DNA from 3 places in the Mesorhizobium sp. EU05-FHT14A09 genome. Region 2 is predicted to be linked to each of the others. Evidence: riboswitches for the same ligand, from Rfam matches in the RefSeq annotation. Region 2 holds a riboswitch; each other region holds the start of a gene.
What was found. Region 2 has a riboswitch for cobalamin ahead of AC3WTO_RS22670 (ABC transporter ATP-binding protein). Riboswitches for the same ligand answer to the same signal wherever they lie in the genome.
Positions count from the first base shown of each region.

Region 1: it holds a riboswitch for cobalamin, as region 2 does, so the genes downstream of both, AC3WTO_RS10620 (CbtB domain-containing protein) here and AC3WTO_RS22670 (ABC transporter ATP-binding protein) in region 2, are expected to answer to the same signal.
Region 3: it holds a riboswitch for cobalamin, as region 2 does, so the genes downstream of both, AC3WTO_RS21205 (TonB-dependent receptor domain-containing protein) here and AC3WTO_RS22670 (ABC transporter ATP-binding protein) in region 2, are expected to answer to the same signal.

Region 1 is NZ_JBYTDF010000002.1:667,145-670,413, reverse strand. Features, by position in the region: gene AC3WTO_RS10630 (MFS transporter) at 1-81, shown strand, start outside; gene AC3WTO_RS10625 (MFS transporter) at 241-1,440, shown strand; cobalamin riboswitch at 1,520-1,714, shown strand; gene AC3WTO_RS10620 (CbtB domain-containing protein) at 1,749-1,928, shown strand; gene AC3WTO_RS10615 (CbtA family protein) at 1,946-2,722, shown strand; gene cobU (bifunctional adenosylcobinamide kinase/adenosylcobinamide-phosphate guanylyltransferase) at 2,715-3,224, shown strand; gene cobO (cob(I)yrinic acid a,c-diamide adenosyltransferase) at 3,226-3,269, shown strand, end outside.
Region 2 is NZ_JBYTDF010000007.1:189,220-192,488, forward strand. Features, by position in the region: gene zigA (zinc metallochaperone GTPase ZigA) at 1-711, shown strand, start outside; cobalamin riboswitch at 858-1,062, shown strand; gene AC3WTO_RS22670 (ABC transporter ATP-binding protein) at 1,227-2,015, shown strand; gene AC3WTO_RS22675 (ABC transporter substrate-binding protein) at 2,039-2,986, shown strand; gene AC3WTO_RS22680 (FecCD family ABC transporter permease) at 2,989-3,269, shown strand, end outside.
Region 3 is NZ_JBYTDF010000006.1:154,072-157,340, reverse strand. Features, by position in the region: gene AC3WTO_RS21215 (FkbM family methyltransferase) at 97-909, opposite strand; gene AC3WTO_RS21210 (PilZ domain-containing protein) at 1,113-1,406, shown strand; cobalamin riboswitch at 1,508-1,714, shown strand; gene AC3WTO_RS21205 (TonB-dependent receptor domain-containing protein) at 1,897-3,269, shown strand, end outside.

The DNA.
Region 1 (3,269 bases), on a different contig from region 2:
CTGTTGGTCGCAGCGGGCAATGGTTTGATTGCGGCGATCCTTGTGGCTGTTGTCGATCCGCAATCTCGCCGAAGGGACTGATGGCGATCGTTTCAAGGGCGACAAAGGCACTGTCGTTGTACCAGCCTTGCAAACTCGTTGGCCGGCTTCGCATTCCGGCCCGAGCGCGTCGGTTTCCTGCTACCGATCCGGCTCTCGGCGACGCAAATTTCGTCTGCAAGTCGCGAATCCTGGGAATTCATGTCCACGCATGTCCGCCATCCGATCTGGCTACCGGCCGTCCCGCCGGCGGATGCGCGTACCTTTGCTTCGCTCTACGCCATCGAATCTGCCGCGCGTGCCACGGTCGCTTCGGTTATCCCGATCCAGGCCTATGAGATCCTGAAGAACGAGCAGACGGTCTCGATCCTCTATACGATCGTCTCGCTGCTCGGCCTCTCGGTCACGTTGTTCATGCCGATGCTAATCCATCGTTTTGCACGCAGATGGGTTTATACGGCCGGCGCGTTGTTGCTTGCGATCGGATCGCTGTTCTTCGTCACCCATTCGCTGCCGGGCCAGATCATCGGCATGCTCTGCCGCGTGATGGGTGCCAGCGCGTTGTCGATCACGCTCAACCTCTACATCATGGATCATATCCGCAAGACAGACCTCATGCAGGCAGAGTCGCTGCGCATGGCGTGGTCGATGATCGCCTGGACCAGCGGCCCGACGCTCGGCATCTTCCTGTACACGCGCTATGGCATTTATGCTGCGCACGGAGCGGTGGCTGTGTTCGCGCTCTGCCTGCTCGCTTTGTTCTGGTACTACCGTCTCGGCGACAATCCGATGATCGTGCCGGGAAAGAGCCGTCCCATCAATCCGTTTGCCAATATCGGACGCTTCGTCAGGCAGCCGAGATTGCGGCTCGCCTGGCTTATCGCCTTCGGCCGTTCCTGCTACTGGACGACGTTCTTCGTCTACGGTCCGCTGTTCATGGTCATCACCGACCAGGGTGAACTCGCCGGCGGCTTGCTGGTTTCGGCCGGCAACGCCCTCCTGTTCTCAGCCATTTTCTGGGGCAGGGCAGGCAGGCGTTACGGCGCGCGCAACGTGATGACGCTCGCCTTTGTCGGGATGGCGGTGTCACTGTGGCTTGCCGGCGCCATCGGCGAACTGATTCCGCTTGCCACCGCCGGCCTGCTCTTGGTCGGCGCCCTGTTCACCATCGCACTCGACGCCATCGGCTCCACCGCCTTCATGCGCTCGGTGCGCGCCTATGAGCGGCCGCAAATGGCAGCCGTCTACCGCACCTATCTCGATTTCTCGGAGCTGACCCCACCCCTGGTCTACTCGCTTGTGCTGGCCTTTTTCGGCCTGGGCTCGGTTTTTGCCACGCTTGGCTGCCTTGCAGCTGCCTGTGCCGTTGTTACCTGGCGGTATCTGCCGAAATCGATGTAGGGACGACAGCCGGGCGCCAATGACGCTGATGCGTCTGGCAATGGCGGAATTTGGTTTGCCGGGCGCTGCGATTCTTCCTATAGTCTCCACCGTCGTCGGTCCCTTCGGGACCAAGAGGGAATACGGTGGGGAGGGGGGAAAACCATCCGAAGCCGTGGCTGCCCCCGCAACTGTGAGCGGTAGTCCTCTCCAATGCCACTGAGGTTCGCCTCGGGAAGGTGGAGAAGGGCGCTGATCCGCAAGCCAGGAGACCTGCCGGCGACAGCAATGACGGCAATGCCCTCGGGTGGAGGGCGAAAGGACAGACAATGAATACTGCTTCCGTTTCCCTCGGCGCCTCGACCTCATCGCAGTCGCGCTTTCTGCAACTGGCAATGGCCGGCCTGCTCGGCATCTTCGTTATCGGCTTCACCGGCTTCTCCCACATCGAGGCCGTGCACAACGCCGCTCACGACGCACGCCACTCGATGGCATTCCCCTGCCACTAACCAGGGGGGAACCCACCATGTCTGTTTTTCGCAACGTCGTGTTCGTCGCGGCGATCGCGGGCCTGTTGGCCGGCATCGTCCTCGCCTGCCTGCAGGCTTACGCAACCGTACCGCTGATCCTGAAGGCGGAAGTTTATGAACAGGCCGCCGGCGGCCACGAACATGCGGCCGCACCTGCCGCACCCGCTGCCGATGCCGGCACCAGCGCGATGAGTTCCGCTGCGCCGGCTCCGGCCGCCGCTCCGGCTGAGGAAGTGGAAGGCTGGGCACCTGCCGACGGTGTCGAGCGGTTCTCGTTCAATGTGCTTTCCAATGTCGTCACCGGCATCGGTTTCGCGCTGATCCTCGTCGCCTTCTCGGAATTTGCAGGCGGCATCGGCAATTGGCGCCAGGGCGTGTTCTGGGGGCTTGCCGGTTTTGCGGTCTTCACATTGGCGCCCGGCCTTGGATTGCCGCCTGAACTGCCTGCAATGCCAGCGGCCGATCTGATCCCCAGGCAGATCTGGTGGATTTCCACGGTCGTCGCTACGGCCATCGGCCTTGCGCTGATCGCTTTCCGCCGGTCACTGCCGCTCACAGTGCTCGCCATCGCGCTGATCGTCGCGCCGCACATCGTCGGCGCGCCGCAGCCGGCAAGCTACGACACGCCGATTCCGGAAGGCCTGCATCACCAGTTCGTGGTCGCAGTGACGCTGACCAATCTGGTGTTCTGGGTCGTGCTGGGGGCGGTCGTGGGCGTTGTGCGCGGTCGTTTCACCGGGCAGGCTTCGAGCCTTCGCGACAGCTTTGCCTGATCGCCTGACCTTCATTATCGGCGGTGCGCGCTCCGGCAAGAGCGCGCATGCCGAAACGCTGATTACCGCGCTGCCGGCGCCGTGGACCTATATCGCGACCGCTCAGGCTTACGACGATGAAATGCGCGAACGCATCGCCCATCATCGCGCTCGTCGGGGCGAAGGTTGGGAAACGCTCGACGCGCCGCTCGACCTTGTCGGAACCCTGGAGCGCCTGCCTGCCGGGCGTCCGGTGCTGCTCGATTGCCTTACGCTATGGCTTACCAACCACATGCTGGCTGAGCATGACGTCGAGGCTGAGTGCGCGAGCCTGGCTGCCATGCTTTCGAAACCACGCGGCCCGTGGTTTGTGGTGTCCAACGAGGTCGGCCTTGGCATCGTGCCGGACAACGCGCTGGCGCGCCGCTTCCGTGACGCGGGCGGTCGTCTCAACCAGCAGGTCGCAGCGGTCGCCAACGAGGTGGTGCTGACTGTTGCGGGCCTGCCGCTCAAGGTTAAATGACATGATCGAGGACAAGGAAGCCGAGCGTCACCGGGCCAAAATGGC
Region 2 (3,269 bases):
GTGCTTGTCGATCTTCTGGTCGAACAGATCGAATTCGCCGACGTCATCGTGCTCAACAAGGTCTCGGACACACCGCCCGGCGATCTCGAGCTTGCCCGCAAGATCATCCGCGCGCTCAACCCGCAGGCCGAGCTCGTCGAGACCGACTTCAGCCGCGTGCCGCTCGACAAGGTGCTCGACACCGGCCGCTTCGACTTCGAACAGGCCGAGCAGCATCCGCTCTGGTTCAAGGAGCTGAACGGCTTCAAGGATCATGTTCCCGAAACCGAGGAATACGGCATCCGTTCCTTCGTCTATCGCGAGCGGCGCCCTTTCGACCCCGTCCGACTGCAGGCCTTCATCGGCCGGCTTTGGCCGGGCGTGGTGCGCGCCAAGGGTTTCTTCTGGCTGGCGACACGCCCCAACCATGTCGGCGAACTGAGCCAGGCCGGCGCGCTGGTGCGGACCGGCAAGCGCGGCCTCTGGTGGGCGGCAGTGCCGCGCAACCGCTGGCCCGACAACGCGTCCTGGCGCGAAGCGATGGTGCCCTATTTCGACCCGATGTGGGGCGACCGCCGGCAGGAGTTGGTCTTCATCGGCTGCGATCCGATGGATGAAGGCCGCATGCGCGCCGAACTCGACGCCTGCCTGGTGGATGAGCCCGTCTTTGCGCCTGAACTCTGGCGCGGGCTGGCCGATCCGTTTCCGAGCTGGAACGGGCCGACGGCATGATCGTCAAATTGCTGCTTTCCCTGTTCAAGGGTCGTCACCAGGCCTGCGACTGCCACCCTCGGCGCGCGCGTTACGTTCCACCCGCGGAGCGGCATGCCCAGCCCGGTCCCGGCCAAGAATCGCCATTGCCAGCCGGCGGTGGCCACAATAGGGTCGCCGCCGATGGTGCCCCGAATCGAAAGGTCCGGGGTGAAAAGGGAATACGGTGAGGTTCGTCTGAACCGAGACCGTGGCTGCCCCCGCAACTGTAAGCGGTAGCAAAGTCCGAAAACGCCACTGGCCGAGCGCCGGGAAGGCAGGACAGCGCTGTGATCCGCGAGCCAGGAGACCTGCCATCGCAGTGAGTTGACCGGACGGGGTGTGCCGGGAGGACGCTACAAGGGCGGCCCTGTCGCCATTTGGCCCTCCTTCCACACCTGATCGAACGAGGGATCGGTGGAAGGGTTTGCCGTTTTTCCGCGCGATGAAGCGATGCAATCATCCTGGCTGCAGGGCATGCCAAGAAGGGTTTTTCCATGAGCGCCGTTGTCCTGCGGGCACGTGACCTCTGCTATCGGCCGGAAACGGGCATCACCCTCGTCGAGAAGGTCGCCCTCGACGTGCACGCCGGCGACAGGCTGGCCATCATCGGTCCCAACGGCGCCGGCAAGACGACGCTGATGCGCATGCTGTGCGGCATGCTGAAGCCCGTGGACGGTTCGGTCAGCCTCGACGGCGAACCGCTCGACCGGCTACCGATGGCGGAGCGGGCCCGCCGCATCGCGGTGGTCGGCCAGTCCGACCAGCCGGACGCCCAGCTTGCCGTTCGCGACTATGTCGGGCTCGGCCGTATCCCGCATGCCGGGCTTCGCCGACGCGGCGACGACCGTGACATCGTGCTCGACGCGCTGGAGCGCACCGGCCTGCTCGCCCTGCGTGAACGCCGCATGGGTTCGCTCTCTGGCGGCGAACGCCAGCGCGCGCAACTGGCGCGCGCCATCGCGCAACAGCCGCATGTGCTTTTTCTCGACGAGCCGACCAACCATCTCGACCCGCGCGCCCGCGGCGAACTACTGGAATTCGTCGCCAGGCTCGGCATCGCCGTCGTCACTGTGCTGCATGATCTGCCGCTGGTTGCGCCTTTCGCCACCCATGTCGCCGTGATGAGCAAGGCACGCCTCGTCGCGCTGGGCACCCCGCGCGAAACCCTGACGGCGGCGCTGGTGCGCGAGGTCTTCGGCATCGACGTTCTGAGACTGCCTCACCCGGACGAACAGGACCGCGAACTGACGGTCTTCGACGTGCCGATCCGCCTTTCCCGCTGAACCGATCCCTCGACGGAGCCATCATGAAACGCCTCGCCCTCTGCCTTGCAGCAACGCTGCTTTCCTCGACCGCCTTTGCCTTCCCGGTCACCGTCGACAGCTGCGGCATCCCGCTGACCTTCGACGCCGCGCCGAAACGCGCTGTCATCAACGATCTCAACATGTCGGAAATGGCGTTTGCGCTCGGCCTGCAGCCACAGATCGTCGGCCTGACCGGCATCACCGGCTGGTACAAGGTCGACGATGCCTTCAAGAAAGCGCAGGGCTCGATCCCGGAACTCGCGCCGAAATATCCGACGCTGGAAAACCTGCTCGCAGTCGAGCCCGACTTCTTCTTTGCCGGCTGGTATTACGGTATGAAGCCCGGCGGCGACGTGACGCCCGATACGCTGGCGCCGCACGGCATCAAGACCCTGGTGCTGAGCGAAAGCTGCGTCCACCTCGACAAGAACCGGCCGGCGGCTTCGATGGACCTGCTGTTCGGCGACGTCGAGAAGCTCGGCAAGATCTTCGGCAAGGAGAGCGAAGCCAATGGCCTGGTTGCCGGATGGAAGGGAAAGCTCGCCGCCATCACCGCCAAGGTCGGCGCCCGCAGCGGCACGCGCGTGTTCCTTTACGATTCGGGCGAAGACAAACCTTTCACCGCGGGCAAATTCGCCATCCCCACGGCGATGATCGAAGCCGCCGGCGGCAAGAACATCATGGACGACCTGCCGACCAACTGGGGCAATACCGACTGGGAAACCGTCGCCACCCGGAACCCGGAATTCCTGGTCCTGCTCGACTACCAGGACGACGCCGGCTACCGGAAGCTCCTCAACTTCCTGAAGACGCATCCGGCGATGAAAGAAACCGACGCCGTCAAGAACGAGCGTTTCGTTGCCCTGCGCTATGCGGAACTGACGCCCGGCCCGGCCAACATCGAGGCCATCGACAAGATCGCCAAGGCCATGCACCCGGAGGCCTTCTGAGCGTGCCAAGCCGGTCTTACGGCGTAGCCATCGGCACAGGCCTGGCGCTGGTCATCCTGCTGGCGCTGCTGTCGATCGCCTATGGCTCGACCGTCATTCCGCTCGGCGACGTCATCGCGGCACTTGCCCGCGCCGTCGGCCTGGATGCCGGGAGCGTAACGGCGCCGGTGGAAAAGATCATCGTCGACCTCCGGCTGCCGCGCGCCATCCTCGCCATCTGCGTCGGGGCGGGGCTCGCCGTGGTCGGCGCGCTTCTGCAGACGGTGACACGCAACGACCTCGC
Region 3 (3,269 bases), on a different contig from region 2:
AGACCTCGAAACCCATTTCGCTGGCCGCCTGTTTCCGGTTGCCACATTGCAGCAATGTTACGGGAAACCGGCTTAATGACGCCGCAAGGCGATGGGTTATCGGGGCACACAGAACATGTCGAAATGCGGCCAGCGGCCGAGATCCTGCGGTCCCAGCAGTTGCCCCTTGAGCTCGGAGTAGGGCCATGAACGGTGACAATCGTAGCCAAGCCCGTTCATGAAAGCGAGAAACGCCGCTCTCTGTTCAACCGAGGTGCGCTTGTAGACTTCGCACAGGATGAAAGGTCTCACCTGGACGATCAGCTCGCGCATTGTCTCAAGCACGGCATGATCGTTGCCTTCGGCATCCGTCTTGATCAGGCGAACGCGCCGCAGCCAGTCGGCATTGGTGGCGGAGAGTTCGGCAAGCACGTTACAACCTTCGACTTCCAGCGGGTACATATGACCATGGAAAAGCCGGCCGAAGCGATCGAGATCGCCACCGTTGCAATAGCCGGGGTCGCTGTAGTTGAAGACGAGTCTTGACGGTTTCTCAGTCGCGGCAAAAGGCAGGATCTCGATCGGCGCGGCTTGCGTGTTGAGCGACGCGTTGGCCTTCAGGACCGGCCAGAGATAACGATTGGGCTCTACAGCGAAGACCCGCCCAGCAGGCCCGACAGCGAGCGCATAAAGGATTGTGGTGTCGCCGACATGCGCGCCAACGTCGATGACAGCATCGCCCGGCGCGAGATATCTCTTCAGCTCGTCGATCGCGCCCTGACTGATTTCGGGTGCGGCACATTTGGGATGCTGCCATACTGCGAACCGCACCGGCTCGCCATTCGACAGCCCGAACTCCTCCACCGCGTAGCTGTAGGTTTTCGGGCTTTCGCGGAAGCCGAGCGCAGCAAACACATCCCTGAGTTTCACGGCAAATCCCCACCGGCATCGCTTTCCAATCGCACCAAGCTTGCCGAAGCTCAACCGCTTTCGCATGCCGCGACGATTCGCATGGACATTGACGGACGGTTAGCCATCCCTTGCGGCAAATCGCCAACACAGCCCGCAGTGGCATTGATGGTAACCCGCGCCCTTCCTAAAATAACAATACTGCAGCGTGAGTCCCCACCGTCATGTCCGAGCAGGAAACGAACCATCGCGAACGCGAGCACCGACAGCGGGTGCTCAAAGGGGCTACGATCATCACCAGCATCCACAATTCGGAAATCCCCTGCGTCATTCGCAACCAGCATTCGAACGGCGCCGAACTGAAGGTGGCGGCCGACGCACTCATTCCCGAACGCTTCAGCCTCTACGTGCCCGTCGACGGCGTTGCCTATGAATCCATCCTGCGCTGGCGCCGCAACGATCGCATCGGCGTGCAGTTCACCGGCACGGGACCAAAACCGCGTTTTCACTACGGCTGACCGCTCGCCAAGCGCCCTCAAGATCCTGGAAAACCACCATTCTCCAGCGATCGGGGGCGAAACCCGGAATGCCTTGGTTGACGCCCGGCATTGCCGTGGCTAGCTTCGGCCTCGGAACGGGTTCCGCCGCAAGGCGGATGAAAAGGGAACACGGTGCGGCCAGACAATCGGCCTAAACCGCGACTGCCCCCGCAACTGTAACCGTTGAGCCTTCTTCCAAGATGCCACTGGCCGCCTTGCGCGACCGGGAAGGCGGAAAAGGGCGATGACACGGAAGTCAGGAGACCTGCCTGTTCCAGTCACCCATGCTTGATCACGAGGGGTGGTCAGGCGCGGTCGTCCGTGGCGGTGACACGTGAAGTGTTGCCGCATGCCGGAATGGCCGGAAGGTGAAATGCGATTGTCCGCAAATCTGCCTTCAGCTCCCTGAGCCTGCGGTTCGGAATGAACCTTGCGGCGCGATTGCGCCGTCGACCTTTTGGGGGCGGAGTTGAAGAAGACTGTTGTTCTGGCCGGTGCCGTCGCGCTGGTTTCCACAAGCCATGCCGGGGCCCAGGACCCCGGCGGAACGATGCTGGAACGCATCGTCATCACCACACCGCTGCGGCGCGAGACGACGCTGGAGCGCTCGACCTCGTCGGTGACGGTGATCGACCGCCGGAGCATCGAGCGGTCGGCTGCGCCAGACCTGCCCTCGCTGCTCAAATCCCATACCGGCGTCTCGATCGTCTCTTATGGCGGGCAAGGCGCCGCCGCCAATCTTTACCTGCGCGGCATGTCGGCCAGCCAGACGCTGCTGCTGGTCAACGGGGTCAGGGCGAGCTCGGTTACCACCGGCACGGCCTCGCTCGGCAACATCCCGCTGGATTCGATCGAGCGCATCGAGATCGCCAAGGGCGCGCATTCGGCGCAATACGGCTCCGACGCGATCGGAGGCGTCGTCAACATCATCACCAGGCAAGGCGGCCCGTGCGCAGAAGGCCGGGACAGCTGCGGCTCGGTCAGCGCCGGCGTCAGCCACCCCTGGGGCGGCACCCTGTCCGGCAATCTCGGCGGCCGCAGCGCGGGCGGCGTCGACTATTCGATCGGCGGCAGCCTGCTCGGCACGCGCGGCTATGACTTCACGCTGCCAACCGCCTTCGGCCATGAACCGGACGATGATGGCTACCTGCTCGGTTCGATCAACGGCTCGCTGTCGAAGCAGTTCGACTGGGGCCGGATCTACGGCGACGCCCTGATTTCCCGCAGCCGCGGCCAATACGATGCTTCCTATCCCGGAGCCAACGAAGTCGACACGACCAGCTTTGCCGGCAAGCTCGGCACCCAGATCAAACATTCCGAAGACTGGTCGTCGACGCTGGAGCTGTCGAGTTCGGTCGATCGATCGCGCAATTTCCGCGATGGCGTTGCCGGCGACAACCGCTTCAATTCCAGCCGCCATGGTCTGTTCGCTTCCACCACGAAGAATTTCGACACCGGCACCGTTGCACATGTGCTGACCGGCGGTGCCGAAGTCTATCGCGAACAGGTGAACTCAACCGTCGACTTCGACGTGACGGCACGCACGCTGGCAGCGGTGTTCAGCCAGTATTCGCTGTCCTATGAGGCGCTCACCATCGACAGCGGCATCCGCTACGATCACAACGGCCAGTTCGGTGGCGCCACCACCTACAATGTCGGCGCGAGCTATGAGGTCCTGCCCGACCTCAGGCTGCGTTCATCCTATGCCACCGGCTTCAGGGCACCGAGCTTCAACGAGCTTTATTATCCGAACTACTCCAACCCGAACCTCAAGCCGGAGAAATCCAGATCCTATGAAATCGGGCTGAACTGGCAGGCAACAGCCGACACCAATCTCGACAT